3 regions of the Paenibacillus sp. KACC 21273 genome follow, and region 1 is predicted to be linked to each of the others. Evidence: predicted binding sites of a transcription regulator. Region 1 holds the regulator's gene; each other region holds the start of a gene.

Region 1 (10,751 bases):
ATTCAGTTAAATAAAGATCAGACCTATCAATATACATTTGATCCACAGTTGCTAGGAGGCATAGGTACGATCGATGTAGAGGCACGTAAAAGAATCATTACTTCGCAGTGGGAAGATGTATTATATGCTTCTCAAGCAGCTACCACGTATGCTCCTACAACATTACGACTTATTCCTTATTATTGCTGGGCTAACCGACAATCCGGTGAAATGCGTGTATGGCATAACCAAGCATAATCAACACTGAAAAGGAGAGTGCCTGATGAAATCAAAAATGAGAATAGATCCTGAGAAATTTGCGTATACTGTCATTTCAAGTTATTCATCAGATAAAGATAATGCCGAAGCAGTGGCTAAAGACCATCTAGGTGTATTTTTAAATGCTTATTTTCTAGCTGAAAAGTTCAATACACTTGAAGCCCAATTGGCTGAAAAAGCAGAAAGTAAAGATTTCAAAGCATTACTTGCCAAACTAATGGATACAAAGCTATTTGGATAAATGTAGCTTACTATTAAAAATATAAGATATTTAGTGATTATTTGGAATTAAAAGGTATAAATTTCCTATTATTAGCTCATGATGAAGAAATCACATAATGAATAAGAGGAGTGAAGTTAGAAATCAAATAAAAAACTAAAAGTATATCAGCAAAAAGTACCGTATTCAGCTTGTATAAAAGGCATCTAATAAGTAGTAGAAGGTTAGATAAAGACGTTGCAATTTGGGTACTCAATATGTTCAGTCATTACAGTTAAAGAAGATAGCAATTATGAGTTGGATTGAATCTGCGGTAATACGTGCACAGGAAGAGAAAGCAGAGAACGCAAAAGCTTTTTCATATTCTTTAAAAATTCATGAGCATTTTTTAGAATATTGTGAAAATTTATGGATGAAATTTTCTACCATTTTAGAAGAGATCAAAAAACATTTTAAAGAAGATTGCAGTATTCAGAAAGATGAAAATCAACTGGTTATTACAATTGCACTCGTTGTCATTACTATAACTGTAGTTAACAAAAATGTACGTGAACATTATTATGGAGAAGCTGATCTCAAATACAAATGCTCTCATGATTCTGGAAAACCTAAACTTGCGGTAGAATTATTGTACTTGAATCCAACAGAGCATCCTGTATGGATGTACAAAGTTCTACAAGGCAAAGAAGAGATTGAAGTTGCTTTTAGTGAAGTAGAAGCCGAACATGTAATTAAAACTGCATTGTGGAGATATGTAGAATAATGAAATTGTTCTGAATCTAAATAAATTAAATTAAATTATTCTCGTATAAATAAGAAAAAAGACCGCTACTAGAAAGTAGCGGTCTTTTTCTATCTTCTATGAACTGTAACGTACAGTAGTGATTTAGTGCAAGTTACGGAACAATCCTACAACTTTACCCAAAATCGTAACATGTGTCAGACGAAGTGGCTGATACATTGGATTTTCTGGTTGTAGACGAATATGATCTTTTTCTTTGTAGAACGTTTTGACAGTTGCTTCGTCGTCTTCTGTCATGGCTACAACAATATCGCCATTATCAGCGGTCTGTTGTTGACGTACAATTACGTAGTCACCATTATAGATTCCTGCTTCAATCATACTGTCTCCAACTACAGAAAGCATAAATACTTGTCCTTCACCTGTAAAATTCTGTGGTAGAGGGAAGTAATCTTCAATATGTTCTGTAGCTGTAATCGGAACACCGGCGGTTACTTTTCCAATAATAGGAACACGAGATACCGTTTGAGCGAAAAGAATATTACTTTCAGACTCTTCTTGACCCAACAACTCGATGGCACGAGGTTTGGTCGGGTCGCGTCGAATCAGTCCTTTTTTCTCCAAACGATCCAGATGACCATGTACAGTAGAACTAGAAGCAAGACCTACAGCTTCACCAATTTCACGTACAGATGGCGGGTAACCTTTAAGTTTGACTTCATTTCGGATAAATTCCAAAATGGCCTGTTGGCGACTTGAAACTTTTGACATACCTTATCAACCCCAATGCTAGTAACGTTTGGCAAAATTATAACATAGAACTACCGTTCGTACAAACATAAGTTCTAAAATTTGTATATTTATTTTGTTATTCATTACTTTTTGTAGTCTATTCATCGTATAAGAGACAGAATCTATAGTCTAAAAGGTGCAATAAAAAACACGAACGAAGGTTCGTAAAAAACTATTGAGTAAAACATATGTTCGTGTTATAGTGAATTTAAGAAAACAAGAACAAATGTTTGGAGCGTGATGACAATGTTAAAATATACTACATATCGTAGCATCCACAATCAATCTGAAGATGGTGAACAACAGATTGATACATCTGGATCAGATATACATCATACATCAACAAGTTATTCGGAGAAACAATCACAGCAAGCAGCTATTCATGCCACACGAGCGGACAAAGATGTAGTAGTGGATGAGTGGACATATTTGCCGAATGTGCAAAAGATACGTAAACCAGCTCAACCTAAAGGCAAAAAAACATTACGTCAAAAAACGCTACATCTTATTCAAAGCACAGCCCAAAAAGTGAAGTGGAAATCCGGCGGACGTTTAATGGTATGTTTTGTGTTTGCAGGTGTATTATTATACGGTGGAGTAATTCATAACTTTGTAGTAGCAGACAAAGTAGAAGGTCCTGCACAAAAAGTTGTTGTTCATTCAGGGGATAGCTTATGGAGTATCGCTAGTGAATACAAATCAGCCCAGACAGATACACGTGACTATATCGCTGAGATTCGTAGTGAGAATCAATTGACTACAAGTGAGATTCAAGCAGGCGATGTTCTCGTAATTCCTTACGATTGATTTACATGTTCTCTAAATATATTTATTGTATAAGCGATATTACTAGATAAGCATATATACTCATTAATAGGATGAAAGTTTGTTAAGATCTGTTGATCTTGACAAGCTTTTTTTTACATGTCAAAGTTAGTGATGGTCACAAGATGATTACTTACATGGAGGTTAGTTATGGATATCGATACACTCATTGCACGTATTAATGAATTAGCTCGTAAGAAAAAAAGTTCAGGTCTTACAGCCGAAGAAACTGTAGAACGTGACGAGTTACGTGCTATTTACTTAAATAATATTCGCAGTAATTTCCGTCAACAACTAGATACAATTGAATTTGTAGAAGATACAGAACAAGCGGATAATACCAAAAAATAGTCAGCACTAGAATCATGTAACAGCTTTAATAAATACAAAGAAGTGAACTAACTGAAGGGTGCTCTAGCTGTTATTACAGAGAGCATCCTATTTTGCTATGGAAATTTAGGGCTTGTTCTGGCATGATAAGATAGAACAAAGTCTTCTGCTTTTGTTGTAAGGCTTACATTATCTATTAGGGGGAAACAAAGTATGTCCCGTTCCTGGGAAAGGCAAGTTCGACGCAATTCAAAGCAAGTTAATGCTGCACGTAGAAAGCAAGGTCAATCTTCTATCGGTGGCAAAACCAGTATTTCCGAATATACAGCGTATAAAGGAAGAAACATTGTTTTTCCAGCTGCTCTAATTATATTGGGAATTATTTATGCAGTGATGGGTATTATGTATCCAACAGCTGATGGTTTTAGCGTGATCTTTATCGTTACTGTAGCTTTGTACATTTTACTTGGCGTAATGCTTTATTTCCGCAAACCGTACTTGAAAATTGGCAGAGATTCATTGATCACTACCAAATTTAATCGTGATCGTCTGATCTCTTCTTCTCAAGTAAAAAGTATTCGCCTTCAAAAAGGATATGTAGTGATTGAACATAGCTCTAAAGGTGGAAGCTGGGTATTCTCACGCACATTAAACCGTTATGATACAGATGCAATGAGCGAGCATTTACGCACATTTGCTGCACAACACAAAATTTCGATTCAAGAAAAAGCTTAAGCTTTTTGGAGATCGATCGTTATATATGCTATCTAATCTAAATATCTATTATCATAATTAAAGTCATTATGATCGTTGAGGAGGTACAGGCAGTGAGTATTGAAGCGGTTTTGTTTGATCTAGATGATACGTTATTATGGGATGAACGCAGTATAGAAGAAGCTTTTGCAGAGACATGTCTTGTGGCTGAGCGAGCGACAGGTGTTGATCCTATAGCTTTGGAAGAAGCAGTACGCCGAGAAGCGAGAGCACTGTATGAATCCTATGAGACTTTTCCTTTTACACAATGGATTGGAATTAATCCGTTTGAAGGCTTGTGGGCTCAATTTTCCGCAGGCGAACAACCTGAATTCCGTCAATTGCAGAAGATTGCACCGACATATCGCAAAGAATCATGGCGTAAAGGTCTAAGTGCAATGGGGATCGAAGATGAAGCTTTAGCACTCCAACTGTCTGATCGATTCGTACAAGAACGACGTAATCGTCCGCATATCTATGAAGAGACATTTCAGATTTTGGATGAATTACAAGGTAAGGTCAAGCTATTGTTGCTTACCAATGGTTGTCCGGCGTTACAACAAGAGAAGTTAGACGGTGTACCCAAGTTAGCTCCTTATTTTGATCAGATCGTTGTATCCGGTGCATTTGGTAAAGGTAAACCTAATGCAGAGATTTTTGCACATGCACTGGAATTATTGGATGTGAAGCCAGAGCAAACGTTGATGATCGGAGATAAACTGACTACAGATATCAAAGGTGCATTAGCAGCAGGAATCAAGTCGGTATGGGTGAACCGTAATGGTAAAGTCAACGATAGTGAGATTAAGCCAGACTACGAAATTACACGTTTAACCGATATTCATCAGATTACGGCTCAGTTGGTATCATAAACTATATTTTCACCAAATGAGTTCTTAGCCCTATAACTAAAAACATAACAAAAAATCCCTTGTCCGAGTAGATCGGTAAGGGATTTTGTTATTTCTATCATTAAGCTTTTTGGAAAGAGTTGTCTTCGAAAGGAACAGCGATCCAACCGTCTGTTTCTACAAACAAACGAACAGCTACAATTTTACGATTTTCAACCAGTGTAAAGAAGTGAGGTGTATTCTCAGGTACAGAGATAACATCACCTGGTTCTAATTCAACATCAAAGTATCCATGCTCAGGGCTTTTGATAATAAAAATACCATTACCTGATACAATCGCACGAATCTCATCTTCGGTATGGGTGTGAATTTCTTCAAATTTAGCTAATTTAGCTTCCAGATCAGGTGTAGATTCAGATAAAGTGATCACGTCCCATGTGCGGTAACCACGACGTGCTGAAAGGTCTTTGATTTCTGCTTCGTACGTATCTAAAACCGCTTGTTTTTGCTCATCTGTCAGTGTGAAGTTATCTTGCAATTCAGGAGCCAATTTGGAAGCATCCCATTTTTCATATACAACCTCATGTTTGTTCAAAAACTCCAGAACCTTGTCATCTCCAGCAATTCGTTCATTGGTATTTCTAATTCTGATTTCAGCCATCGGATTACCCTTCTTTCAATGTTTTTATGTTGTATTATAAAAGAAAAAGCGTTTTTTGTCGATACTTTCATTCAAACTTCATCTTATAGTTTAAATAAAAAATCTTCACTTTTATAATTACAAGTATAATACACTTATACATCACAAATAAGATTCTTTTCTAGTTAAAAGGTTTCTGTTAAACTAAAGCCTAACGTTTTGCGGGGAGGATCGAATAGATGAATAAGCCTGACCTACAAGAAAGACTTGAACAGCGTATTCTGATTTTGGATGGCGCTATGGGGACGATGATTCAACAAAGAGATTTAACGGCAGACGATTTTGGCAGTGATGATCTAGACGGTTGTAATGAAATACTGGTTCTAACACGTCCAGATGTTATTCAAGAAATTCATGAGCAATATTTAGCTGCTGGTGCAGATTTGATAGAAACGAATACATTTGGTGCTACCTCAGTAGTACTGGCTGAATACGATATTCAAGATCAAGCACGTGAATTAAATCTAGCAGCCGTTAAGCTTGCCCGAGCAGCTGTTGATAAATACAGTACAGCTGAACGTCCACGTTATGTTGTAGGTGCTATGGGACCTACAACCAAGACATTGTCTGTTACAGGCGGAGTCACTTTCGATGAACTGGTAGAGAGTTATCAGGAACAGGCAGTAGCTTTGATAGAAGGCGGCTCAGATGTACTTCTATTAGAAACCTCGCAAGATACACTGAACGTGAAAGCAGGTAGTATCGGTATCCGTAATGCGTTTAAGCAGACAGGAATAGAGCTGCCTTTGATGATATCCGGTACAATTGAGCCGATGGGTACAACGCTTGCCGGACAAAATATAGAGTCTTTTTATATTTCATTAGAACATTTGAACCCGATTTCAGTAGGCTTGAATTGCGCGACCGGACCAGAATTTATGCGTGATCATATTCGTTCATTGTCTGAAATGGCAGGAGCGGCTGTTAGTTGTTATCCCAATGCAGGCTTGCCTGATGAAAATGGGAATTATCATGAATCTCCAGAATCGTTAGGACGCAAAATGGCAGCTTTTGCTGAGCAAGGTTGGCTCAATATAGCAGGAGGCTGTTGCGGAACAACACCGGATCATATTCGTGTTATGGATGAATTATTATCTCAATATCCACCGCGCGCGATGATCGGTACACATCCACCTGCTTTGTCAGGGATAGAACCTGTTTATATTGAGCAAGACAATCGTCCTTATATGGTAGGAGAACGTACCAATGTTCTCGGTTCACGTAAATTTAAGCGATTGATTGTAGAAGGTAAATATGAAGAAGCATCTGAAATCGCTCGTGCTCAAGTAAAAAATGGTGCACAAGTCATCGATGTATGTGTACAAGATCCCGATCGTGATGAAACGTATGATATGGAGAAATTTTTAGATTTAGTCGTCAAAAAAGTTAAAGCTCCATTAATGATCGATACGACAGATGTAGCTGTTATTGATATCGCTCTTCGTTATTCGCAAGGGAAAGCAATTATTAACTCAATTAACCTTGAAGATGGGGAAGAAAAGTTTGAAGATGTGACCCCGCTTATCCATAAATACGGTGCAGCTGTAGTTGTAGGGACGATTGATGAACGAGGACAGGCGATAACAGCGCAAGATAAGTTAGAAGTCGCTAAGCGTTCGCAACAATTGTTAGTGAACAAATACGGACTCAAAACAGAAGATTTAATTTTTGATCCGCTTGTATTTCCTGTCGGTACAGGAGATGAACAGTATATTGGTTCTGCCAAAGAAACGATAGAAGGTATTCGCTTAATTAAGGAACAAGTTCCAGGTTGTCATACAATTTTGGGGATCAGTAATATATCGTTTGGTTTACCTGAAGCAGGACGTGAAGTATTGAACTCTGTATTTTTGTACGAATGCACCAAAGCAGGTCTGGATTACGCGATCGTCAATACCGAGAAATTAGAACGGTATGCGTCTATTCCTGAACATGAGCGTCATTTAGCAGAGGAATTACTTTATAATACCAATGATGCTACATTAGCTGAATTTGTAGCTGCTTTTCGTAATAAAAAAGTAGAAAAGAAAGTGCAAGATTCTAATCTTACGTTAGAAGAACGGCTTGCTTCTTATGTGGTAGAAGGAACCAAAGAAGGTTTACTGCCTGATTTGGAAAAAGCATTGCAAAAATACTCGTCACTCGAAGTCATCAATGGCCCGCTGATGGCAGGGATGGAAGAGGTAGGACGACTATTCAATAATAATGAGCTAATCGTAGCTGAAGTATTGCAAAGTGCCGAGGTTATGAAAGCATCTGTTGCTTATCTGGAACAATTTATGGAGAAAAATGAATCGTCTGTAAAAGGTAAGATTTTACTGGCAACTGTCAAAGGCGATGTACATGATATCGGTAAAAATCTCGTCGAAATCATTTTATCTAATAATGGTTATAAAATTATCAATCTAGGCATCAAAGTCCCACCTGAACGTATTATCGAAGCGTATCGCAATGAAAAAGCAGATGCGATAGGTCTATCCGGTCTTTTGGTTAAATCTGCTCAGCAAATGATTACAACTGCGCAAGATTTACGTAGTGCAGGAATCGCTATTCCTATTATGGTAGGTGGAGCAGCGTTAACACGCAAATTCACCAAGAACCGGATACGACCGGAATATGAAGGTTTAGTATTATACGCCAAAGACGCTATGGATGGTCTGGATATTGCCAACCGTCTTATGAATCCTGAAAAGAGAGCGATTATTGAAGCAGAAGTGGCGGCTGAAAATGAGATCGATACAGCGGTAGCGGTGGAAGTAGCACCATTACCTGTGTTAACTCGCGCAGTTAAATCGGATATTGATCCGAATATGCCGATCTATCTTCCACCTGATCTGGATCGCCATGTATTGCGTAATTATCCGCTTAGTCATATTTTACCGTATGTGAATATGCAGATGCTTCTTGGACATCATCTAGGACTCAAAGGATCGGTAGAGCAATTGTTAGCGAAGCAAGATTCGAAGGCAGTACAGCTCAAATCAGTCGTAGATGAAATATTGCAAAAAGCATTAACAGAGCATATTATTCAAGCGCATGGGATGTATCGCTTTTTCCCGGCTCAATCGAATGGGAACGATGTGATTGTATATGATCCAACAGATCATAGCCGAATTTTGCATACATTTACATTCCCGCGCCAACAAGTAGAGCCTTATCTCTGTCTAGCTGACTTTTTGAAGTCTGTAGAAAGTGGTATGATGGATTATGTAGGCTTTATGGTGGTTACTGCTGGTCAGGGAATTAGTGCACTGGCTTCAGAGTGGAAAGACAAAGGTGATTATCTGCGCTCCCATGTTCTTCAAGCAGTCGCATTAGAGACCGCAGAAGGACTTGCAGAACGTGTTCACCATATGATGCGTGATAGTTGGGGATTCTCTGATCCGGCGACGATGACGATGAAACAGCGCTTAGGAGCACGTTATCAAGGGATTCGAGTATCATTTGGTTATCCGGCTTGCCCTGATTTAGAAGATCAAGGCCCTTTGTTTGCTTTGTTAAAGCCTGAAGATATCGGTGTCGAATTAACCGAAGGATTTATGATGGAACCGGAAGCTTCAGTATCAGCTATGGTATTTAGTCATCCTCAAGCTCGTTATTTTAATGTAGATAAAGCATAACTATAGATTGTATTGCATTATGTATCATCATTGCAGAATCCTCCGATAAATCGGGGGATTTTTGTTACGGAACCTGGCGAATACAGAAAGAAGGTAGAGAGAGATGGAATTGTACTTTTTGGGAACCAATGCAGGCGTTCCTACACTTCAGCGTAATGTGACCTCTATTGGATTACGAATGTATGAAGAACGCCGCGCATTATGGTTATTTGATTGTGGAGAAGGTACACAGCATCAAGTGTTACGTTCTTTGCTCAAATTAAGTAAATTAGAAAAGATTTTTATTACTCATTTGCATGGAGATCATTTATTTGGTCTACCCGGGCTATTATCGAGTCGTGCTTATCAAGGAGGAGTCACACCGCTTACGGTATATGGTCCTGTCGGATTAGAACGGTATATTCGAACTTCTCTAGAACTCAGTCAATCACGTATTGAATATGAACTGAATATCGTTGAACACGAAGGTGGCGTCGTTTTTGAAGACGATATGTTTCGTGTAGAATCAGCGTTATTAGAACACCGTATCGATAGTTATGGATATCGTATTATTGAAAAAGATCGTCCCGGACAATTGAATTTTGAAGTACTGAAACATCATGGCATTAAGCCAGGCCCTCTATATGGAAAATTAAAAAATGGAGGCAGTATCAAATTAGAAGATGGACAAACATTACATTCTCATCAGGTGGTAGGCAAGCCGAAAAAAGGAAAAATCATTACGATTTTGGGAGATACAAGACCTTGTCCAAATGTAGGTGTATTAGCGCAAGATGCTGATGTTCTGGTGCATGAAGCTACGTTTTTGCAAGATATGGAAGAGACCGCTCACAATTATTATCACAGTACGACTTTACAAGCAGCTCATGCGGCTAAAGACGCGAATGTACATGAATTGATCTTGACTCATTTTAGTTCCCGTTATAAAGATCGTGAACAGCTTGAACCGTTGTTGCTTGAAGCCAAAAGTATATTTGAAAATACATTATTGGCAGAAGAACATGTGTTATTTCCGATCACTTCGAAGTCGGTTTAAAGCATTTTGGTTGCGGCGATATAAGGATACCGTTTGCCTTATGCCGCAACTTTTTTTACAATGAAGATTGTGAGTGATAGAAAGGGTGTCTATATGACAACAAATCGTAAAGGATTACTGATTGATCTGGACGGTACATTGTATCATGGCGATACCGTTATTGAAGGAGCCAGTGCTTGGATTCAAGAATTACAGTCCAAGCAGATTCCTTATTTATTTGTTACAAATAACTCTTCTCGTACACCGCAAGGAGTGGCAGATCATCTGACTCATTTAGGTATTCCTGCTACTGCTGAACAAGTATGCACTTCTGCAATGGCAGCTGCTTATTATATTGCACAGCAATCGCCTGCGTCGAGTGTATATGTCATCGGAGAAGAAGGATTGAAGCAAGCGGTAACAGAACACGGGTTACAATTAACAGAGGAACAGCCCGATTATGTCCTGCAAGGGATCGATCGTCAATTTACATATGAAAAGCTGACAAAGGCATTGCGCCTGATTGCAGGTGGGTCTACATTTGTTCTAACTAATCCCGACCTTCAGCTTCCTTCACATGATGGTTTGTTGCCAGGAGCAGGTACGATTGGTGCTTCTATTGTTGCTGCAACAGGGACAGAACCT
Region 2 (10,751 bases), 1.1 Mb from region 1:
GGCTATTCAATGATGGGTGGAGATACCCGCGATCCGAAATTACTTGTACAACGTCTGCAAGAAGAGATCGATAAAGTGATTGCTACAGGATTTAGCCAGGATGCATTTGATCGTGCATTGCGTAAAAAAATTGGCGGATATTTGCGTATGCTGAATTCACCTGAAAGTATTGCTCATGAATTTACACGCAATCGTTTCCGTGATAGCGACTTTTTCGATATTCTTCCAATCTATGAATCGCTTACAGTAGAAGATGTGAATGCTCGCTTGCGTGAACATATGAACTGGGATCAACTGGCTGTATCGGTGGTTGTTAGTCCGTGAATCAGCCCCAATCTGTAGCTGCAAGTAGCAAGCCTTTTTCGCAAATGACTGTACTGATTACAGGTGCAAGTAAAGGAATAGGGGCTGCTACAGCAAAGCGATTTGCTATGGCTGGCATCAATGTAGCTGTTCATTATCGCAGTTCGCATGAAGAAGCGAATGATGTTGCTCGTATATGTCTGGAATATGGTGTGAAAGTGTTGACCATTGCCGCAGACTTACGCAGTATGGAGCAGATTAAGCGAATGCGTGATAAGTTAGAACAGCATGATATGTTGCCTGATATTTTGGTAAATAATGCAGGAATTGCTCATTATGGCATGCTTACCGATATGACAGAACAAGATTTCGACGATGTTATAGCTACAAATCTCAAAAGTGTATTTCTCTGTACTCAAGTCTTTATGCCTCATATGATCAATCAACGCTATGGGCGGATTATTAATGTATCTAGTATCTGGGGCATTACAGGCGCTTCTTGTGAAGTATTGTATTCGGCAAGTAAAGGTGGTATCAATGCTTTTACCAAAGCGTTAGCCAAAGAACTAGCCCCTTCAGGTGTGACAGTGAATGCTATCGCCCCCGGAGTTGTCCGCACTGAAATGATTGCTCATCTGGAACCAGCAGAGATTGAGTCGTTAGAAGAAGAGATTCCCGCAGGACGGATTGCTGAACCAGATGAGATTGCTTCAATGGTTTACTTTTTGGCTTTGCCGGAATCAGGTTATATGACAGGTCAAGTCGTGAGTCCTAACGGTGGATTTTTGACCTGATATTGCTATCGATCCATAAGATATTATACGATGAAGGAGCTTCTATATTTAGGTATAGAAGCTTCTATTCATATCATGCTATAATCTTGTAGTTTGAGTGATTACGAAGTTGTTACTGTCTGCTTCTTGCCTTTCTATTTTATTTTATATATCATTAACGTGTTAATGACTTTGCATTGAATAGCAGAAAAGGGTCGGAGTTGGTATAGACTATCTGCTTTGATGACTATATAGCAGTGCCGTTATAAAAATAAATGTGTGATCCATCGACATAGGATTCGGGCTAGAAAGTATTCATGCGATAGAAAGGTTAGAGGTGAACGTGGAACTAAAACAGTGGTATTTGGAATACAGGATACATAAAAATCGTCCTGGTCTATTGGGAGATGTAGCGTCTTTATTAGGTATGCTGAATGTTAACATTTTGACCATTAATGGTGTAGAGGGTAAGACACGTGGTATGCTATTAGAGACGGATGATGATGAGAAGATTCGTCTACTTGGTGATATGCTTGCCAAAGTTAGCAATATTACAGTGACGGCTTTGCGTCAACCCAAGCTTGTTGATATTTTAGCAGTACGTCATGGACGCTATATTGAGCGTGATTCGGATGACAAAAAAACATTCCGTTTTACAAGAGATGAATTAGGCTTACTGGTTGATTTCTTAGGTGAAATCTTCAAACGTGAAGGCAATCAAATTATCGGTTTACGCGGAATGCCTCGTGTTGGTAAAACAGAATCGATTATTGCAGGTAGCGTATGTGCGATGAAACGCTGGACATTTGTATCCTCGACATTGCTAAGACAAACTGTACGAAGCCAATTATCGGAAGAGGAAAACAATCCAAACAACATCTTTATTATCGATGGGATTGTCAGTACGATTCGTTCCAATGAACGTCACCATCAATTGCTTCAAGATATTATGGCGATGCCAAGTACCAAAGTGATCGAACATCCCGATATTTTTGTGCGGGAATCTGATTATGAATACAGTGATTTCAACATTATTATTGAATTGCGCAACAATCCGGGAGAAGAGATCGTCTATGATACATTCACGGAAAGTTATGCGGATGATATATAAAAAAAGTCAAAAAACATTCTAAGCAGGAGGTAATAGTATGTCAGATCTAGGTCGGCAGTTAAGGGATGCCCGCCTTGCGAAAGGTTTATCACTTGATGATGTGCAAGAAATGACCAAAATACGTAAACGCTATTTGGAAGCAATTGAAGCAGGAGATTTTAAGGTGCTTCCAGGCAGTTTTTATGTACGTGCATTTATTAAAACGTATGCGGAAGCGGTAGGTCTTAGTGCGGACGAGTTGTTACAAGAGCATCAAGACGATGTTCCAGAGACCGAAACAGAAGCAGTGATGGAACCGGTAGTGCAACAAAGGCGAGCGGCAAGAAGAACATCTTCATCAGGAGGACGAAGCGGCAAATGGTTATCAACCACATTAATGTGGATCTTCCCATTGTTAATTGTCGTATTGGTCTATATTTTTGTAGTACGTAACGATAATGGCGCTCCTGAAGTGGCAAGTAATAACAAAGGTCAACAGCAACAAGAAACAACAACTAAGCCAACGACCACCACTACACCGCCAGCGACTACAACACCTGAAAGCACAACAACGACTCCAGAAAGTACAACGACAACACCACCTACTGGAGCAGGTACAGAGCAAGAACAATCAACACCTGATGCAACTGGGACGGATGAAGAAGCAACAGATTCTACAACACCGCCTACAGATACAGCATCACAACCTGTCGTTACACAAGCAGGTAAAGAAGGAAGAAATACTATTTTTAATGTGAATTACACAGGTACAACACCGCTTAAAGTAAGTATCAAAGCAACAGGTCAAAGTTGGCTTGAAGTATACAAATCAGCAGATTCTAGTGGAGAACGTTTATTTTTCAATAATACGGAAAGTGGACAAGACCTTTCTTATGATCTAGGTGATACAGGATTATATATCAAATCTGGTAATTCTCCAGCGACCGATATTACAATTAATGGACAACCAATCACAGATGGTAAAGCAACTTCACGTATTGTTCTAAAATTAGTCAAAGAAGCTGCTACAGATAGTAGTACTGATTCTACAAGCACATCTACAGATTCTTCTACAGATGGAACTACTGACGAATCAACTTCTACAGAGACAAGCGGAAATTAATGGTCAGTCACACAAAAGGACATACCTTCAAGCTGCCATAAGACAGCAGATTAAGGATGTCCTTTTTGTGCCATTAGACTTGTAACAACATATATTCTATAATTTTATCTAAAAGGGGGAGATCACATGGCAGATAGTTCATTCGATATCGTATCCAAAATGGATATGCAAGAAATGACCAATGCTATTACTCAAACGGAGAAAGAATTAGCGAGCCGTTTTGATTTTAAAGGAAGCAAAAGTAGTCTAACTTTGGAAAAAGAAACATTAGTTGTTGTTTCGGATGACGATTATAAGTTGGGTGCTTTGATCGATATTTTGCAATCTAAAATGATCAAAAGAGGATTGCCGATCAAAAATATAGAATATGGAACAATAGAGTCTGCTTCGATGGGAACAGTACGTCAACGACTCAAATTAAAACAAGGCATCGATCAAGAAAACTCCAAAAAAATCAATACATTGATTCGCGATGCGAAGCTGAAAGTAAAAAGTCAGATTCAAGGCGATCAGATTCGGGTTACCGGAAAGAATAGAGATGATTTGCAAGCAGTGATTCAATTGCTTCGCAAAGCTGACCTTACTGTGGATCTTCAATTCACCAATATGAAATAAACACGGTATTATCCTATTTGCTATAGAATTGATGGAGGCAGTAAAAGTATGAAACAAAAGATGCAGGCGGGAGCAATTACATATCATTGGTTCGCTGTGGACAATAGATACAGCAAGGAGGATACACAATGAATTTACCTAATCGCATAACGCTTACACGTATTTTCTTAGTACCAGTGATGATGTTGTTCCTGCTCGTTAATTTTTCGTTTGGAGAAGGGCTTTTAAAAATTGGAGCATCTTTTGAGGTCAGTTATAACGATCTGATTGCAGCATTAATTTTTATTATTGCAGCCAGTACAGATGGAATTGACGGACATATTGCCCGTAGTCGTAACTTGGTAACGAATCTAGGCAAATTACTTGATCCTTTGGCTGATAAATTATTAGTATCTGCTGCTTTGATCTCTTTGGTTGCACTGGGCAAATGTGAAGCATGGATGGTTGTAGTTATTATCAGTCGCGAATTTGCAGTCACAGGACTTCGTCAGATCGCTTTATTAGATGGTAAAGTAATGGCTGCTAGCAATTGGGGCAAAGCCAAAACGATTACACAAATTATTGCGATTTCTGCTTTGATGATTAACAATTTTCCATTTGCTCTATTAGGTATTCCATTTGCAGAAATTATGATCTGGATAGCTACGTTGATCACCATCTATTCAGGGATTGATTATTTTGTCAAAAACAAATCGGTTATTCATTTTTCCGAATAAACTACCTGTTTCTGTTTAACAGCAAATAGGTGATATAACAAGTAATGCAGCGTAAGTGGCAATAGGGTTCTCTCTATTGCCTTTTCCTTTTGCCATAGGTATGATTGGTTTATTTTTTAAGCACTTACATCACAGAGCAACCCTAATAACGAGGAGGCACTTGTAATGAAAGCAGAAATTATCGCAGTAGGTACAGAACTATTACTAGGTCAAATTACGAATACGAATGCCAGATATTTATCTCAACAATTATCCTATATAGGAATAGATGTATATTATCAGACTGTAGTAGGGGATAACTTAAATCGACTCAAACAAGCGATTGAGCTTGCTAGTAGTCGTGCAGATGTTATTTTATTTTCAGGCGGGATCGGACCAACACAAGATGATTTAACCAAAGATGCATTAGCTGAAGTGCTAGGCAGATCTATTTATATAGATCCTTCTTCTATGGAAAAAGTCGCAAGCTTTTTTGAAGGTAGAAATATTACGATGACTGAAAATAATCGTCGTCAAGCACTGGTTATTGAGAATAGCCATGTATTGGCAAATTCCACAGGGCTTGCTGTCGGTATAGCAATTGAAGATAAAGAAAAATATTATATTGTTCTACCAGGCCCACCAAAAGAGTTACAGCCTATGTTTGAAAATGAAGCAAAACCATGGTTGTTAGAACATGTATTAACAGATGAGCATCCTATTTATTCGAAAATGCTTAAATTTGCCGGTATTGGTGAATCTGCATTGGAGGAAGCATTGATTGATCTGATTAACGATCAAAGTGATCCTACAATTGCTCCATATGCCAAAGAAGCCGAAGTCACGATTCGTCTGACAACCAAAGCGGCTACAGAAAAAGAAGCCATGGTCAAACTCAAACAGATGGAATCTCAAATTCGGGAACGTTTGCCTGACCATATGTATGCTGATCAAGATATCGGAATCGAAGAACAGATTTTGCTGATGATGACAGGTATGAAATTGACACTCACAGCAGCAGAAAGTTGCACAGGTGGTCTATTAATGCAGAATCTAACTGCTATCCCGGGAAGTGGAAATGTATTTCTTGGTGGAATCGTCTGCTATTCCAACGAAATGAAAGAAAAAATGTTAAATGTGCCTCGTGAATTGTTAGAAGGCGAAGAAGCTCCAGGAGCAGTAAGCCCGGAAGTAGCCGAAGTATTAGCCGATGAAGCAAGAAAGATATTAGATACTGATTTTGCTGTTTCGATTACCGGTGTAGCTGGCCCGGGATCTTCAGAACGCAAACCTGTGGGATTAGTCTATATTGGACTCGCAGAACGGAATCAACCTACACAGGTATTTGAATTAAATATACGTGGCAATCGTGAGTCGATTCGTGTTCGCGCTGCCAAAAGTATTCTGTACCGTTTGTGGCTTCGTTTAAGTGAACTTCAGAAGGAATCTTTACCACAGTGACAAAATGCGCACAGACGTGTGTAACAGACGTCATATCACGCCAAGCATATGTTGCAATGTATAGTTCTACTATGGTAAAATAAGCGCAGACGGAAGAACCGCAGCAAATTTATTTGTTGCGGTTTTTTTATGTTTACACCCCAAAAAGTAAAAAAGTTACGTAAAAAAATGAAATCCTGATTTATTACCAATAAATGTAATATAATATGGATTTCATATCAAAAACACGAATATATGTTCGAAAAAAGCTTGGCAAATGAGAAAAAAAGTAGTATAATTAGAGTATAAATAAGAAGAAGAGGGACGTGAGTTTATTGTCAGATCGTCGTGCAGCGTTAGATATGGCGCTTCGTCAAATAGAGAAGCAATTCGGTAAAGGTTCAGTTATGAAACTTGGAGAATCCACTCATATGCAAGTTGAAGTTATTCCTAGTGGATCTATTGCATTAGATATTGCTTTGGGTACAGGCGGTATGCCAAGAGGACGTATTATCGAAATATACGGACCAGAATCTTCTGGTAAAACAACTGTAGCGCTTCATGCAATTGCAGAAGTTCAAAAAGCTGGAGGACAAGCAGCATTTATCGATGCAGAGCATGCTCTAGATCCTCAATATGCTAAAAACTTAGGCGTTAACATTGATGAATTACTACTTTCTCAACCAGATACAGGTGAGCAAGGTCTAGAAATCGCTGAAGCACTTGTACGTAGTGGTGCTGTTGATATTATCGTTGTCGATTCTGTAGCAGCATTGGTACCAAAAGCAGAGATCGAAGGCGAAATGGGAGATTCTCACGTTGGTTTGCAAGCACGTTTGATGTCTCAAGCTTTGCGTAAATTGTCTGGTGCAATCAGTAAATCCAAAACAATCACAATCTTTATCAATCAGCTTCGTGAAAAAGTTGGAGTTATGTTTGGTAACCCTGAGACAACTCCAGGTGGTCGTGCACTTAAATTCTACTCCACTGTACGTTTAGACGTACGTCGTATAGAAGCAATCAAAAACGGTAACGATGTTGTTGGTAACCGTACACGTATCAAAGTTGTTAAAAACAAAGTTGCTCCTCCATTCAAACAAGCTGAAGTAGATATCATGTACGGAGAAGGTATCTCTAAAGAAGGTAGCTTGATCGATATCGGTGTAGAACACGATATTGTAAATAAAAGTGGTGCTTGGTACTCTTACGAAGGTGAACGTATGGGTCAAGGTCGTGAGAACTCTAAACAATTCTTGAAAGAAAATCCGCATATTGCAGATATCATCGAGCAAAAAATTCGTGTATCTAGCAATTTAACAACAGTGGTTGAAGAACCATCTGCTGAAGAAAAAGAAAAAGAGAGTCTTGAAGAGCAAGAATTATTCTCTAAAGCAACTGAATAATAACTTTAAGATGCTTCAAGCTTAAATCCTGTAGCGCCCAGGACGTGAAATACGTTCAGGGCGTTTTTTATTTATATTTAATAAGAGATTCATATGAGCACTATACACTGATTTAAAATATAGATAGACGAAAGGAAACAATTATGGCTGATTATCGTCGTTATTCCAAAAAAACATCAAATACTACATCTGAACCTGAGGGCGATGAAGAATGGGATATCTATGCAGATGAAGGAGAACGCTTAGATGGGTTTCCCGAGGAAGGTGAAGTAGAGATTACCGCTGTAACCCCTCTACGTAAGCCTAGGCATCATTACAAATTATCTTTCGGGGAATTGGCTCTTATGGTACATGAAGATGTTATGATCAAATATAGGCTGTTAAAAGGGATGTCTTTTTCTAAAGAAGAACTAGAGAATATTGTTATTGCGAATGAACGTCAAACAGCATATGCAGAATCTTTAAATTATTTAAGCCGTAAAGCAAGAACTCGTACTGAGATTGCACGCAAACTCAAAGAAAAAGAAATCCATCCTGAAATTATCGAAACGACTCTGGTGCGATTACAACAAGAGAAACTGATCGATGATGAGTTATATGCTCAACAGTGGGCGAAGCAAAGAGTCAAAAGTCAGAAAAAAGGTAAAGTATGGATTAGACAAGAATTACGCCAAAAAGGTGTAAATAAAGAAAATATTGAGCAAGCTTTGGAAGATATCGATCCAGATGATGAGATAGCCAGTGCTACTATATTGGCAGAAAAAAAATGGAAATCCACTTCGGGAGAAGTTTTTGATAAAAAAAGAAAAACAATGGCTTTTTTAATGAGAAGAGGATATTCTTCGGATATTGTAAGGAAAGCATTGGAAGCTGTTCAACAAAAACCAGAAGATGATTGGGAATAACCGCCAAAATCCAAATATAATAAAACAGAATAACCGCTTTATTTGGGGTAACAAACTTGACATCTATAAATACGGTTACGGCAATTGCTTGACAATGTCTTTTGGCAAATAATAAAATGTACTTGTGCAGATTGTCATTTTTACGTCATCTTTTCCCGGCAGGTGATAAGATGAAGGTGATCATGGATTCTGTAGCAAGGCATTTCTGAAGAATTTTAGAATGTTTGATCTCCCTATGAACAGGGAATTAGCACATGTACCCGCATGAGCAATGAAACAAATGCATAAGGGACGAATCATCGATTAACCAATGAACATGTAATTCCCAGGGAATACCTTGGAGGAATCAGCGAGGAGGTGAACAGAATGGAAGTTCTCTGGACCACAATTCTCGTTGTTGCCGCATTATTCTTTGGGTTCTTGGTCGGATATTTTATTCGCAAGTCTCTTGCAGAAGCTAAAATTTCTAGTGCTGAACAAGCTGCTATCCAAATCGTAGAAAGTGCGAAGAAAGAAGCAGAAGCACAAAAGAAAGAAACAGTTCTGGAAGCAAAAGACGAAGTGCACAAACTCAGAACTGAAGCTGAAAAAGACATTCGTGAGCGTCGTAATGAAAATCAACGCCTGGAAAGACGATTGTTGCAGAAGGAAGAGTCGCTGGATAAAAAAATTGAATCATTAGAACGCAAAGAAGAACAAGTGGCTAACAAAGAGAAACGTATTGAAGAGACTCAGCAACAAATCGAACAACTTCACACCAGTCAGGTTGCGGAACTCGAACGAATTTCTAATCTGTCGATGGAAGATGCTCGTGGTATCATTTTGAGCAACGTGGAGCAGGAAGTTCGCCACGAAACATCACAAATGATCAAGGATATTGAACAACAGGCGAAAAATGAAGCAGACAAACGTTCTCGTGAGATTATTACTCTTGCTATTCAACGTTGTGCTGCTGATCATGTAGCCGAGACTACCGTCTCTGTTGTCACCTTGCCTAATGAAGAAATGAAAGGCAGAATTATCGGTCGTGAAGGTCGTAATATTCGTGCATTGGAGACACTTACAGGTATCGATTTAATTATCGATGATACACCGGAAGCTGTTATCCTTTCTGGATTTGACCCGATTCGCCGTGAAATTGCCCGTACAGCTCTTGAAAAACTGGTAGCAGATGGACGTATACATCCTGCAAGAATTGAAGAAATGGTGGATAAAGCACGCCGCGAAGTGGATGAGCGTATCCGTGAATACGGTGAGCAATCTACATTTGAAGTTGGCGTACATGGACTTCATCCAGATCTTATCAAAATTTTGGGTCGTCTCAAATTCCGTACCAGTTACGGTCAAAACGTACTCAAGCACTCCATGGAAGTGGCTTACCTTACCGGCCTAATGGCTTCCGAATTGGGACAAGATATCACATTAGCGAAACGTGCAGGCTTACTGCATGATATCGGTAAAGCACTAGATCACGAAGTGGAAGGTTCTCATGTAGAGATTGGCGTAGAGTTGGCTAAGAAATACAAAGAACATCCAGTCGTTATTAACAGTATTGCGTCTCACCATGGCGACACGGAAGCAACTTCTATTATAGCGATGCTTGTTGGTGCAGCAGATGCATTGTCTGCCGCAAGACCAGGCGCACGTCGTGAAACATTAGAAACGTATATCCGTCGTCTGGAGAAACTAGAAGAAATCTCTGAATCCTTTGAAGGCGTAGAGAAATCTTATGCTATTCAAGCCGGACGCGAAATTCGTGTTATGGTTCAACCGGATAAAGTGGATGATGCAGATAGTTTCCGTTTGGCACGCGATATTACCAAAATGATCGAAAATGAACTGGATTATCCAGGACATATCAAAGTCACTGTAATCCGTGAAACGAGAGCAGTCGATTACGCAAAATAAAGAACGATGCGAAAAGTGACCTGGCAATCAGGTCACTTTTTCTCTTCGTGGATGGAGGAATTATCATTAAAGTTATTTTTATTGGAGATATTGTAGGAAGTACAGGTCGTAAAGCGATTAAAGAGACGCTACCTCGGTTAAAATCAAAGTATACCCCGGACATCATCATAGCGAATGCCGAAAATTCTGCTTCAGGTCGAGGAATTACACGAGGGATTGCACGTCAACTTTTTGAAATGGGTGTACATGGTATAACGATGGGTAACCATACATGGGACAACAAAGAGATTTTTGAATTTATAGATGATGAACCTCGTATGATTCGTCCCGCTAACTTTCCTCCAGGTACGCCTGGTCGTGGATATACGATTATCAAAGCTGGCGGTAAGCAGTTAGGTATTGTTAACCTACAGGGTCGTACCTTTTTACCAGCGATCGATTGTCCTTTTCGCAAAGTCGATGAGATTATGGATGAGCTTAAAGGGAAAGTAAATTG
Region 3 (10,751 bases), 640 kb from region 1:
AAAATTGCTTATTATCCCGCTCTTCTTCCTCGGTATATTTCTCTTCAAATAATTCTTCCAACAATTCTTCACGCAAAATATCACATTCGTTCGCAGTAGCAATACGAAAACCAGGATCAAGCGGAATCATCGAATAATAACGCTGAATAATTTCTAAGCAAAAAGAATGCAATGTCGTAATCGATGCTTGGCTTAACAAAGCCAATTGTTGACGCAAATGATCATCTTCTGGACGACGCAATACTTCTTTATCGAGAGCAGCCCGTATCCGTTGTCTCATCTCGGTAGCCGCTGCTTTGGTAAATGTAGCTACTAACATCCGATCTACATCCATTGGCTGAATAGGATCAGTCACTTGACGAATAATACGTTCAACCAGAACTGCTGTTTTACCAGAACCTGCCGCTGCTGCTACTAGCATATTGCCACCATCTAAAGAGATTGCTTTCCATTGATCATCTGTCCACGTACTATGTTCTGGCTTCGGTATCTCCTGTCTATGGGACAATACTTGATCATTGTCTGCCAATAGATCATCCATATATTCATTGTTATCGTTATCGATCATGAAGGTGAGTCTCCTTTCTGGTAGTCATGGCGGTTTTGCAACAATTCCCATGTTTCATTTTTGCCCGGTTTTTGCAGTGATTTATATTGGTTTTCTTTTAAAGATTCATCAAATTGACAGACTGATTTGTAATCACAGTAATCACATGCTTTTTCCTGTTCTATACGATAAGGAGTAATCTGTGTAGTTCCATCTGTGATTTGGGTGCCGATTTCCTGTGCCGTCTGACGTACATTACGCAGTAATTCTTGCCATTGATCCACTGTTGCAACCGCAGAACTGCTATAGAATCCTCCATCTGCTTTGACTGCTACAGGTAAAATAGCAGAATATCCTTTATCCAGTTCATTGTCCATTTTGCCAATTACATCACGATCAGCTAGCAATAATCCTTTCATTTTGAAACGCTTCAGCATTTCTTGCTCCGATTGTTCCATACTCAGTCCATTACCTGCTTGTAGCATAGGATTATGCACATGGAAATACAGTGCGCCGGCAGGCTGTGCTGATTGACCTAATTGTTCTTCTGCATGAGTTAATAGCACATCTAGATACGTCAGCATCTGCAAAGCGAGTCCGTAATACACTTCATGCAATTTGAGATCAGTCTGGCTAGACTTGTAATCGATAATCCGTAGCAATAAAGTATTATCACCTTCCGCTACATCTACCCGATCAATTCGTCCTACAATTTCCATCGTACATCCATTTTCTAGTGTAAAACGAAGGGGTGGCCATTCTCCATTAGGTCCAAATGCAAGTTCTAAATAGAGCGGCTCAAAATCTCCACGACGTGCTTGCTCTCCTAACATCACAGAAGCACGACTTACAATCTCACGCAATTTACGTGAAATATAATTGTAGCGCTTGGAACTGGAAAGAATCTGTCCTTGCAGACGTGGAATATGCTTATCGACGGCTTCATACGCAATCTCTACACATTCTTCACGAGTCAATTGCCCCCATGCGCGTCCTTGCTCTTTGAGCATCGTAGCAAGATCGGTTAATGAAGCATGAAACAATTGACCGATATCCGGTGCTTTCAGGCGATATTCTTGACGCTCTCGCAATCTCAAGCCACGCGAAGCAAAGTGAGCAAAAGGACAAGATACAAATTGTTCCATTCCAGATACACTGGTACGTAACGTCTGTCCGTATAAATGTCGACTGGTATCACTATCTAACAAATCACCTGTATTTTTATAAAATAAAGACTGTACTAACATACTGACCTGTGGTCTCCATGCTTCATGTGTGGTGTACCAATTCAATACATGCCACCATGTGTTTGCAATCGTTGTTCCGCGACTCCACTCTCGTAGCTGGGCTATCAAATGCGGTAACGTTGTTGTAGCAGTGCTTACATATTGCAAAGATGCTATATGGTCAGACTGAGCCGATAATGGAGAGACCACCGATTGATGTTGTAAAAAAGGAAATAACTTATGCACATTCGTAATCACTTCAGAAGGCAAAAGTCCTTTATCTTCATCATCTGTTAACGCATAACTAAGCCATAACTTAGAACTTGCCACTGTTAGCGCATGATAAATCAAAAATTGCTCATTTAACAACAATCGTTTACTACCCGGAGATAATTCTAATCCGCCTTCTAACATATTGGTTCGTTCCGGTTCACTTAGAATACCACTGTCTGGAAAAAGGGAAGGCACGATGCCTTCATTCATACCTAATACAAATCCATATTTAATATCCATAGGGCGGGTACGATCCATAGAACCGATTAACACCTGATCGATCGCTGGTGGTACAATCCCTAATCGAATACCGCTGAGTCCTGTTTCCAGTAAGCCTGCAAAAGTTCCCAGATCGATCTGATCTTCTGCCATAATATCAACCATTTGATCCAACAAATCAATAATTTCGCCATAAATCTGAATATGTTCACGAGCACGTAAAGGATTACCTTGTGCCGTAGCATGTGTACTCATTTTTTCCAAATGCAATGCAATATTGCAATCTTCTAATAACTGATAAAGAGCGATACACATTTCTTTGGCGTGCTTCGCTTTTTTGATTCTTTTTTCAAAACGGTACAACGGATCGATTACAAGCTGACGGGCTTGTTGCATACGCTGTCCTTCTACTAATTCACGTTCACTGATCTCTTTGACATCATCACCAGCTTCTAGTGAAAGACTAGGGATGCCTTTCCACGGGTGTCCATCTGTCCAGCGTGATCCATGAATCCCAGAAGCCAGTACTACATTTTCCAGACGGTCTATATCTTCTGTTGTTACACGTCCATCATCTGGAAGCAACAACCCGGTTTTGATACAACGGAACACATCTTCATATCGCCAGAAATATTGCACAATATCCAACGCTGAACGTATAAACTCTGCTAATGGATGTTGCAATATACTACGCTTCTGATCTAGAAAATAAGGAATCTCATAATCTTGCAGTAACGGTGCAATAATATGTTCGTAATCAGACAACTGACGGACAAATACACCCATCTCTTGCCAGCGTGCACCTTCTTCACGAGCAAGCCGGATCATTTCCCGAATAGCACTTTCTACTTCTGAACGACGATCAGGTGCAGCATACGTATAAATATCCTGACGTTCACCAGCTTGCTTAATATAAGGTGCTTGTTGCCAGCGATGAGAAGAACGATACGCATTTTCTAAGTGAGCTAACTGCGGACTAGATTGAAACCGAACTGGGATATCCACAGGGTTCTCTGAAAGATTCTCAACATCTATCGTAAAAGACTCATCAATAGCGTTAGCATACTGCTTTAATTTGATATAGGTAGTAGCTGTCTGGTGAAAAAGCTCCAATTCATGAGGAGGTTCACCATCATAAGGACGATCTAATGTTAAAGCAATCGTCACTGAATTGGCTTTTTGCAATAATGCTGCAATCACATCATATTCTTGTGGGGTAAAGCTATGAAATCCATCGATCCAAATATCAATATTATGAAGCACCTGTGATTCTGGAATCGCTAAAGCAAGATCAGTTAGTGTATTTTCTCCATCGACATATAATCCTTGCAAATCCTGTTCAAAGTCTTGATAAATACGTTGTAAATCATGCAATTTATCAATTAATAAAGGAGAACGAGCTGATGTTGATAATCGTTCACTATATTCAGTTAATTGCTCTAACGTAATTGTATGACGCTTAAATTCATTATATAATTCGCTTAATTTGCCGATAAAACCAAATTGATCGCTAGATGTGCCGAACATCCGCAATTGCGATTGGTGTCGCTGAATGAGTCGATAAAGAAGCATTTTTTTACCTTCTTCACCAATCGGTGTTTTGGCACTTCCTCCAACATCTTGTAGCACCCAATTAGCTAGACGGCGAAAACCATACGTTTGTACACGTACATTTCCTTTGGATTGATGAGAACGAACAAGTGCATATTGGGCTTGAAAAGAACCCTGTTCAGGAACCAGTAGCAAGATAGGCGATCCATCAGGTTGTTGTGTAATATTATCAATGATTCGCTTAGTGATGGTGGTCGTTTTGCCACTTCCAGAGCGACCTAATAAAAAATGCAATGGCATATGAGTTCACCCTTATTTATTATATTATAGTCTTCACGATGCATAAAAATTGTTCTATTAGAGCGGTGCAATCGATGTTGACGTCGCGAAAACTCCTTTTTGTAGAACGCCGCACTTGGAAACTGCTAACCCGATAAGTAGCGAATATGTGTTCTATTTTATTATAAAAAAAGAATAGCCATCTGACAATGACTATTCGGCGTTGCTCTTGTTCGGATGTAGTTCTAACTCATAACGCTGACAGGCAATTTCAAACACATCATCATACGTAAACAGTATAAAATGACGCAGTTCCTTTAGCTCTTGCTTCTGCTGCGCTCGTTCCAAAAGTGGAGACTGACGATATTCCAACCAGTTCGACTTAATGTCCGATTGCCCTGGCGGTAGCTGATCACTATACAAATCGAGTTCTACCATATTAAAGTAGAACACCCCTTCAAAGCGAAGCGTGTACATGACAAAATCGTCTGACTCGCTTTTACTTGCTAGCGCACCATTAAACTCACCTGCTAACGTCACCCTTCTGCGACCCAGCCCATAGTAAAGCTTATCCACATAGATCGCATCACGTCCATACAGATAACCGAGTGGCGTGATCACCGCTTCAATTTCACTTTTTTGCTCTGACAATGCAATCCCTCTTTCATGATCGATTTTATATTTATACATGATCTTTGTGAATATGGATGTTGTACTTAAAATAAATGATTAATTATATATTTCAAAGCATATACAGTCTACTGTTTATTGTACTACAGAGACCCTAGATCAACAGCTAACATGTAAGAGGTAGCTTTAACATTCCAGAATCACGAATAGATTATTCAAGTCATCTAGCAATTTTATAAACACTCTATTAAAATTACGATTTAAAACATTTTACTACGTACTTCAAAGATAGCGAATTTCAAATAATGTCCTTCGTCCACGCCCAAAATTTGCGGGTGATCTTTACCTGCTGCACGCCATTCAATTAGACGTAATACTTTGCCAGCATCTTTAGCTGCATCTTGAATCGTTTCCAAAAATAGATCAGGACGCATATGATAAGAACAACTAGCTGTCACTAGATATCCACCTTCATTGACTAATTTCATGCCGTGTAAATTGATATCTTTGTATCCACGAACAGCACCTGCTACAGCACTTTTCGTTTTGGCAAAAGCAGGTGGATCCAAAATAACTACATCCCAAGAACGTCCACCCGCAGCAGTCATCGGTTTGGATGTATCTTGTTTGCTCTCTGCACTACTACGTAATTGACGCTCATCTAAGCCTTTGGCATTACGGCGCAAATAATCAAAAGCATCATCCACTACAAATTCAACACGATCTTCAAATCCATTTAAGCGTACATTTTCTTTTGCACTTTCGATCGCATGTGCAGAAATATCAAGACAAGTTACTTTTTTAGCTCCATAATGACACGCATGTAGCGTAAAGCTTCCGGTATGTGAAAAGCACTCTAGCACATTTGCTCCATCCCAGTAAGGGAAATCTACAATTTTACCATTGCGATTCACAGGCTTATGCGTTACATGTCCATCTATTTCTACTTCAGCCAATTCGATTCCGCTACGATCACCCCAGCCAAGCATCAAAGGAGCAATCGAAGCACGATTTTCACGCTGATCAAAAAAATATCCTGTTTTCTGACCTTCGACAATATCGACTTCGATCAATAGACCATTTTCGGTAACGGTCACATGACGAGGACATTCTCCGTACAACACACCTGTTACTTCTTCTAATCCTTCTAATTTACGTACAGACACATCGCTACGCTCATAAATACCAAGCGGCTGCATCACTTGTACCAATGCATCAATAATATGTTGACGACAAGCATCCATGCCTAACGTCAATAATTGTACAACCAATACTTCGCCAAACCGATCAACAATCAATCCCGGTAGAAAATCAGCTTCTCCATAGACCAAACGATACGCATTTTCAGTAGGCAAAAAACGATTACGATGTTTAAGACAACGTGTAAATCGCTCTACAAAAAAAGCAGTATCCATTTCTTCTAAAGGTTGGTACGATACAACCCGTACAGTGATCTGCGAAGCAGGATTATAATATCCTGTAGCTAAAAAACGCTTCTGATGAGTCAGTACACTAACCAATTGCCCGGGAATAGGATCTCCTTCAACCGAAGCAATCTCATTTTGAAAAACCCATGGATGAGCTTGTTCTAATCTTTTTTTACGTTTGGGCTGCAATATCACGCTTGCCAATAGTGTTCCACTCCTTTTTTGTTTTCCTGCTAATCATTTATAATCGTTACCCTTTGTTAGCGTTCATTTCGCCAGTTTCATACATAATACATGCCAATGCTGTCATTGCCGCTGTCTCGGTACGCAAGATACGTCGTCCTAGCCCTGTAACGATAGCGCCGCTCGCCTCTGCCGCTTCTACTTCTTGTTCACTAAATCCACCTTCAGGTCCTACGACAATCATCACACGTATCGCTTTGGCTGCAGTCGTTTCTTTGGTTAGCAGTAACGATTCAGCAAAAGGTTGAACAACATCTCGAAGCTGATGCCCATTTTCTTTTTCATAACAAAAACAGATCAAATCATAATCTGCAAACTGCTTCAATAATTGCTTCCACGATACAGGTGAATCGACCTGCGGTACACGACTCCGATGACTTTGTTCTGCGGCTTCTTTAGCTATTTTGCTCCAGCGTTGAATCCGTTTCACTTCTTTACGCTCATCATATTGGACAACAGTACGTTCAGATAAAAACGGCAGAAAAGAAGATGCACCGATTTCTGTACATTTCTGAATAACACTTTCCATTTTATCGGCTTTGGGCAGACTTTGAGCAACTGTCACAAATACGACCGGTTCTCCATGTTGCTCTAATCGTTCTACGATCGACGCAGTCACTACGCCTTCGGCAAGTTCTGTAATTTCAACCAATACATCTAAAGATTGACCGTTACAAGCAATCACTTGATCGCCTATACGGGATCGCATCACTCGACTAATATGACGCGCATCTTCACCAGTAATACGCACTTCTTGCTCGTCAAACTGGTCTGCGGGTACAAAATATCGCTGCATACTTCATCCACTTTCTATGTGCATTTGATAACGTGCTAACTCAAGTTAATATCATACAACTTTTAAAGGGACAGGGCTAGGTGTAATGTATCGTTCACCTGCTTCTGTCCCTTAGATTCAGTTAATTTTTAGTTCGATCTGTACTGCATTTATCCACCAAAAATGATTTTAGCAAAAGTATAAAAACTAGTAGCTAAATAACCTGCAAGATTGTACAAAGGTTGAATCGTAACCTCACGCAATGGCTGTATAAATACAAGTAATAAAAATAATAACATTGCCCATTGCTCTACTTGTTGCAATTTAGCACTAGCACGTCTCGGTAACCAATCACTCAAAATTCTATAACCATCCAAAGGTGGTAAAGGAATTAAATTAAATACGAATAAGAAACAGTTCATAGTTACCATATAATATACAAAAGTACCAATAGCAGCATCAATTCTATTATTCGCAAAAGAACCAATAATACCAAAATAATTTAAAGCATAATAAATAATAATAGTGAAAAGTGCTAAAACTAAATTACTAATAGGACCTACAGCAGAAACTATGATTCCCATTAATCTTGGATTTTTAAAGTTCTCACGAGTCACTGGCACAGGCTTTGCCCAACCAAAACCTGCAATTAGCAATAAAATAAGTCCAAATATATCCATATGAACTGCTGGATTCAAACTCACGCGTCCAAGCAAACGAGCTGTAGGATCACCTAGTTTATTTGCAAAATAAGCATGCGAAAATTCATGTACTGTAAATCCAATAACTATTGCTAAAACATAAAAAGGTAATTCATTTAATCTTACAAATAACAATTCATTCAAAAAATCCATTCCTTACCTCTTTCTCGCAACAAAGGCAATCCAATCTTCATCCCGATGTGCGCCTTCGATAATAAATCCGGCAGCTTCTAGAGCTTCACGAACAACATCTTCTTTATTTTTATAAATGCCTGATGCGATATATACACCATCCGGTGTTAGTGCTTCATATACATCTTCAATAAATAACAAAATAATTTCTGCTAAAATATTAGCAACTACCACTTGCACTGGTAACGTTACATTCAGCTTGGTTGTTGCATCTGCTTTGAGCACAGATAACAGATCACTTTCAAAGACAGTGATCTCTTGTTCCAATCCATTCAAATGCGTGTTTTCTTTGGCACTGGATACAGCTACCGGATCAAGGTCAAGCGCAAGCACGCTTTTAGCTCCTAATTTAATCGCTCCAATCGCCAAGATACCCGATCCTGTACCTACATCAATGACTTCTTCTCCACCTTTAATCACCGTTTCGAGTGTACGTAAGCAAAGAGATGTTGTAGGATGTGTCCCTGTACCAAACGCCATTCCCGGATCTAATTCAATAATCTTTTCGATATCGCTCTCAGGTGTATAATCTTCCCATGTCGGCTTGATCGTTAGACGCTCAGAGACACGAATCGGTTTGAAATATTGTTTCCACGCATTCGCCCAATCTTCTTCGTCAACCGTTTTGAACGACATCTCTGCTGTACCGACTTCAATATCGAATTCATGAAGTTGTGCTATACGTGCACGTACTTCTTCCATCAGAATATTCATATCAGTTTCTTCTGCAAAATAACCTTGTACCACTGCTAATCCTTCAGGAATATCATTAAGCGGAAGTTCGTACCATTGTCCATATGAAGTATCGCGCGGTTTGTTCAATGTACCTGATTCTTCAATCGCTACACCACCAGCTCCAGCTTCATGCAGAAAGTTAGAAATCATTTCTACCGCTTGCTCTGTTGTATGTATAGTTAACTCATGCCATAACATTATTAATTTCCCCCTAATAGTAAAACATACGTACGATTTATTGTACTACATCTGTACGCCCAAATTCAAAATTCTCTTTCATACATCATTAACAACCGAATGAAAAGCCCGGCTCATAAAGAACCGGGCTTTCTACTCAGAGATTCTATGATTTAATCACCGCGGAAAGCACGTTTTACACGATCAAAAAAAGATTGCTCATTTTCATGAGTGTGCTCACCGTTTAGTGCTCCAAATTGACGAAGCAAATCTTTTTGCTCATCACTTAGATTACTTGGAGTTACAACAACCACTTTGATATGTTGATCCCCTTGACCTACGCCACGTAGACGAGGAACACCTTTTCCTTTAAGACGGAAATACGTTCCTGTTTGCGTACCAGCAGGTACTTTAATTTTCACTTTTTCATTCAATGTAGGGACTTCAATCTCATCACCCAAAGCTGCTTGAGCAAATGTGATTGGAATCTCACAATAGATATCATCATCTTCACGCTCGAAGAAATCATGCGGTTTAACGCGGAATACGATATATAGATCACCTGGAGGACCTCCACGTGAACCACCTTCGCCTTCACCGTTAACTCGCATTTGTGCGCCGTCATCTACACCGGCTGGAATACGAACATTGATTTTGCGTTGTTTTTGTACACGACCTGTACCGCCACAAGTACCGCATTTTTCTTCAATAATCGTACCTGATCCACCACAGTTAGAACAACTGCGACGGTTAACCATACGACCGAATGGTGTATTTTGTACAACTTCTTCTTGACCGCTACCATGACAAACAGAACATGTTTTAGGTTGAGTCCCTTTTTTGGCACCTGTTCCGTTACATGTATCACAATTTTCAGTACGGTTAATCGTAATATCGGTTTCTTTACCGAATACCGCTTCTTTAAATTCAATCGTCATCGTATATTGAAGGTCATTACCACGTTGTGGAGCATTAGGATCACGCTGTCTGCCTCCTCCACCAAAGAACATATCGAAGATATCGCCAAATCCTCCTCCACCTGAAGAGAATCCGCCTCCGCCCATGCCCTGGTTAGGATCGATATGACCAAATTGATCATATTGAGAACGTTTAGAAGAATCGCTTAATACGTCATATGCTTCTTTTACTTCTTTAAATTTCGTTTCTGCATCTGCTTCTTTGTTTACGTCTGGATGATATTTACGGGCTAGTCCACGATATGCTTTTTTAATTTCATTATCGGAAGCACTTTTGCCTACACCCAGCACTTCATAATAATCGCGCTTATCTGCCATCGTTCCACCTCGACTCCTTGTAATATAGATATCTTATTTCGCCAAATCTGTATACACTTGATAATCTGTCGCACATTAGCTACACAATATCCAAGTGTATCCTTATAAACAAACGAAAGTCAAAGCACGGGATGCCCCGGCTTTGACCTTCCCACTTCATAAATGTTATTTATGTGGTGCTAATTATTTATCTTTTTTCTCGTCTTCGTCAACCACTTCGTACTCAGCGTCAACAACGTTATCTTTTTGAGTTGTTGTGCCTTCAGCACCTTCTGCTGCTTGACCTTCTTGTGCAGCTTGCTCATACAATTTAACAGCAAGAGCTTGAGCCACTTCACTTAGCGCTTCTGTAGCAGATTTGATTGCTTCTACATCGTCGCCTTCCAAAGCCGTTTTCAATGTTTCTTTAGCTGCATTTGCTTTTTCTACTTCAGCTGCATCTGCTTTTTCGCCAAGATCTTTGATTGTTTTTTCAACAGAG

What was found. The regulator LexA, encoded in region 1, represses DNA repair genes until DNA is damaged. The targets are predictions, from matches to a motif close to CGAACATATGTTCG.
Region 2: a site for LexA is predicted at 6,288-6,301, ahead of recA (recombinase RecA). Genes of this name have one in related genera too.
Region 3: a site for LexA is predicted at 4,258-4,271, ahead of addB (helicase-exonuclease AddAB subunit AddB). Genes of this name have one in related genera too.

The regions. Positions count from the first base shown of each region.
Region 1 is NZ_CP117876.1:2,246,973-2,257,723, forward strand. It holds gene PQ460_RS10165 (glycoside hydrolase family 127 protein) at 1-237, shown strand, start outside; gene PQ460_RS10170 (hypothetical protein) at 263-499, shown strand; gene PQ460_RS10175 (hypothetical protein) at 771-1,241, shown strand; gene lexA (transcriptional repressor LexA) at 1,365-1,991, opposite strand; gene yneA (cell division suppressor protein YneA) at 2,259-2,819, shown strand; gene PQ460_RS10190 (DUF896 domain-containing protein) at 2,988-3,188, shown strand; gene PQ460_RS10195 (methyltransferase) at 3,381-3,902, shown strand; gene PQ460_RS10200 (HAD family hydrolase) at 3,995-4,792, shown strand; gene PQ460_RS10205 (cupin domain-containing protein) at 4,893-5,432, opposite strand; gene metH (methionine synthase) at 5,651-9,091, shown strand; gene rnz (ribonuclease Z) at 9,195-10,127, shown strand; gene PQ460_RS10220 (TIGR01457 family HAD-type hydrolase) at 10,221-10,751, shown strand, end outside.
Region 2 is NZ_CP117876.1:3,376,326-3,387,076, reverse strand. It holds gene yfmH (EF-P 5-aminopentanol modification-associated protein YfmH) at 1-324, shown strand, start outside; gene ymfI (elongation factor P 5-aminopentanone reductase) at 369-1,097, shown strand; gene PQ460_RS14710 (DUF3388 domain-containing protein) at 1,420-2,187, shown strand; gene PQ460_RS14705 (helix-turn-helix domain-containing protein) at 2,225-3,289, shown strand; gene PQ460_RS14700 (YajQ family cyclic di-GMP-binding protein) at 3,416-3,904, shown strand; gene pgsA (CDP-diacylglycerol--glycerol-3-phosphate 3-phosphatidyltransferase) at 4,033-4,620, shown strand; gene PQ460_RS14690 (competence/damage-inducible protein A) at 4,786-6,060, shown strand; gene recA (recombinase RecA) at 6,375-7,442, shown strand; gene PQ460_RS14680 (regulatory protein RecX) at 7,586-8,347, shown strand; gene rny (ribonuclease Y) at 8,714-10,255, shown strand; gene PQ460_RS14670 (TIGR00282 family metallophosphoesterase) at 10,321-10,751, shown strand, end outside.
Region 3 is NZ_CP117876.1:1,603,025-1,613,775, reverse strand. It holds gene addA (helicase-exonuclease AddAB subunit AddA) at 1-568, opposite strand, end outside; gene addB (helicase-exonuclease AddAB subunit AddB) at 565-4,116, opposite strand; gene PQ460_RS07380 (hypothetical protein) at 4,309-4,716, opposite strand; gene PQ460_RS07375 (class I SAM-dependent rRNA methyltransferase) at 4,986-6,356, opposite strand; gene PQ460_RS07370 (16S rRNA (uracil(1498)-N(3))-methyltransferase) at 6,403-7,191, opposite strand; gene PQ460_RS07365 (site-2 protease family protein) at 7,341-8,024, opposite strand; gene prmA (50S ribosomal protein L11 methyltransferase) at 8,028-8,996, opposite strand; gene dnaJ (molecular chaperone DnaJ) at 9,149-10,270, opposite strand; gene dnaK (molecular chaperone DnaK) at 10,454-10,751, opposite strand, start outside.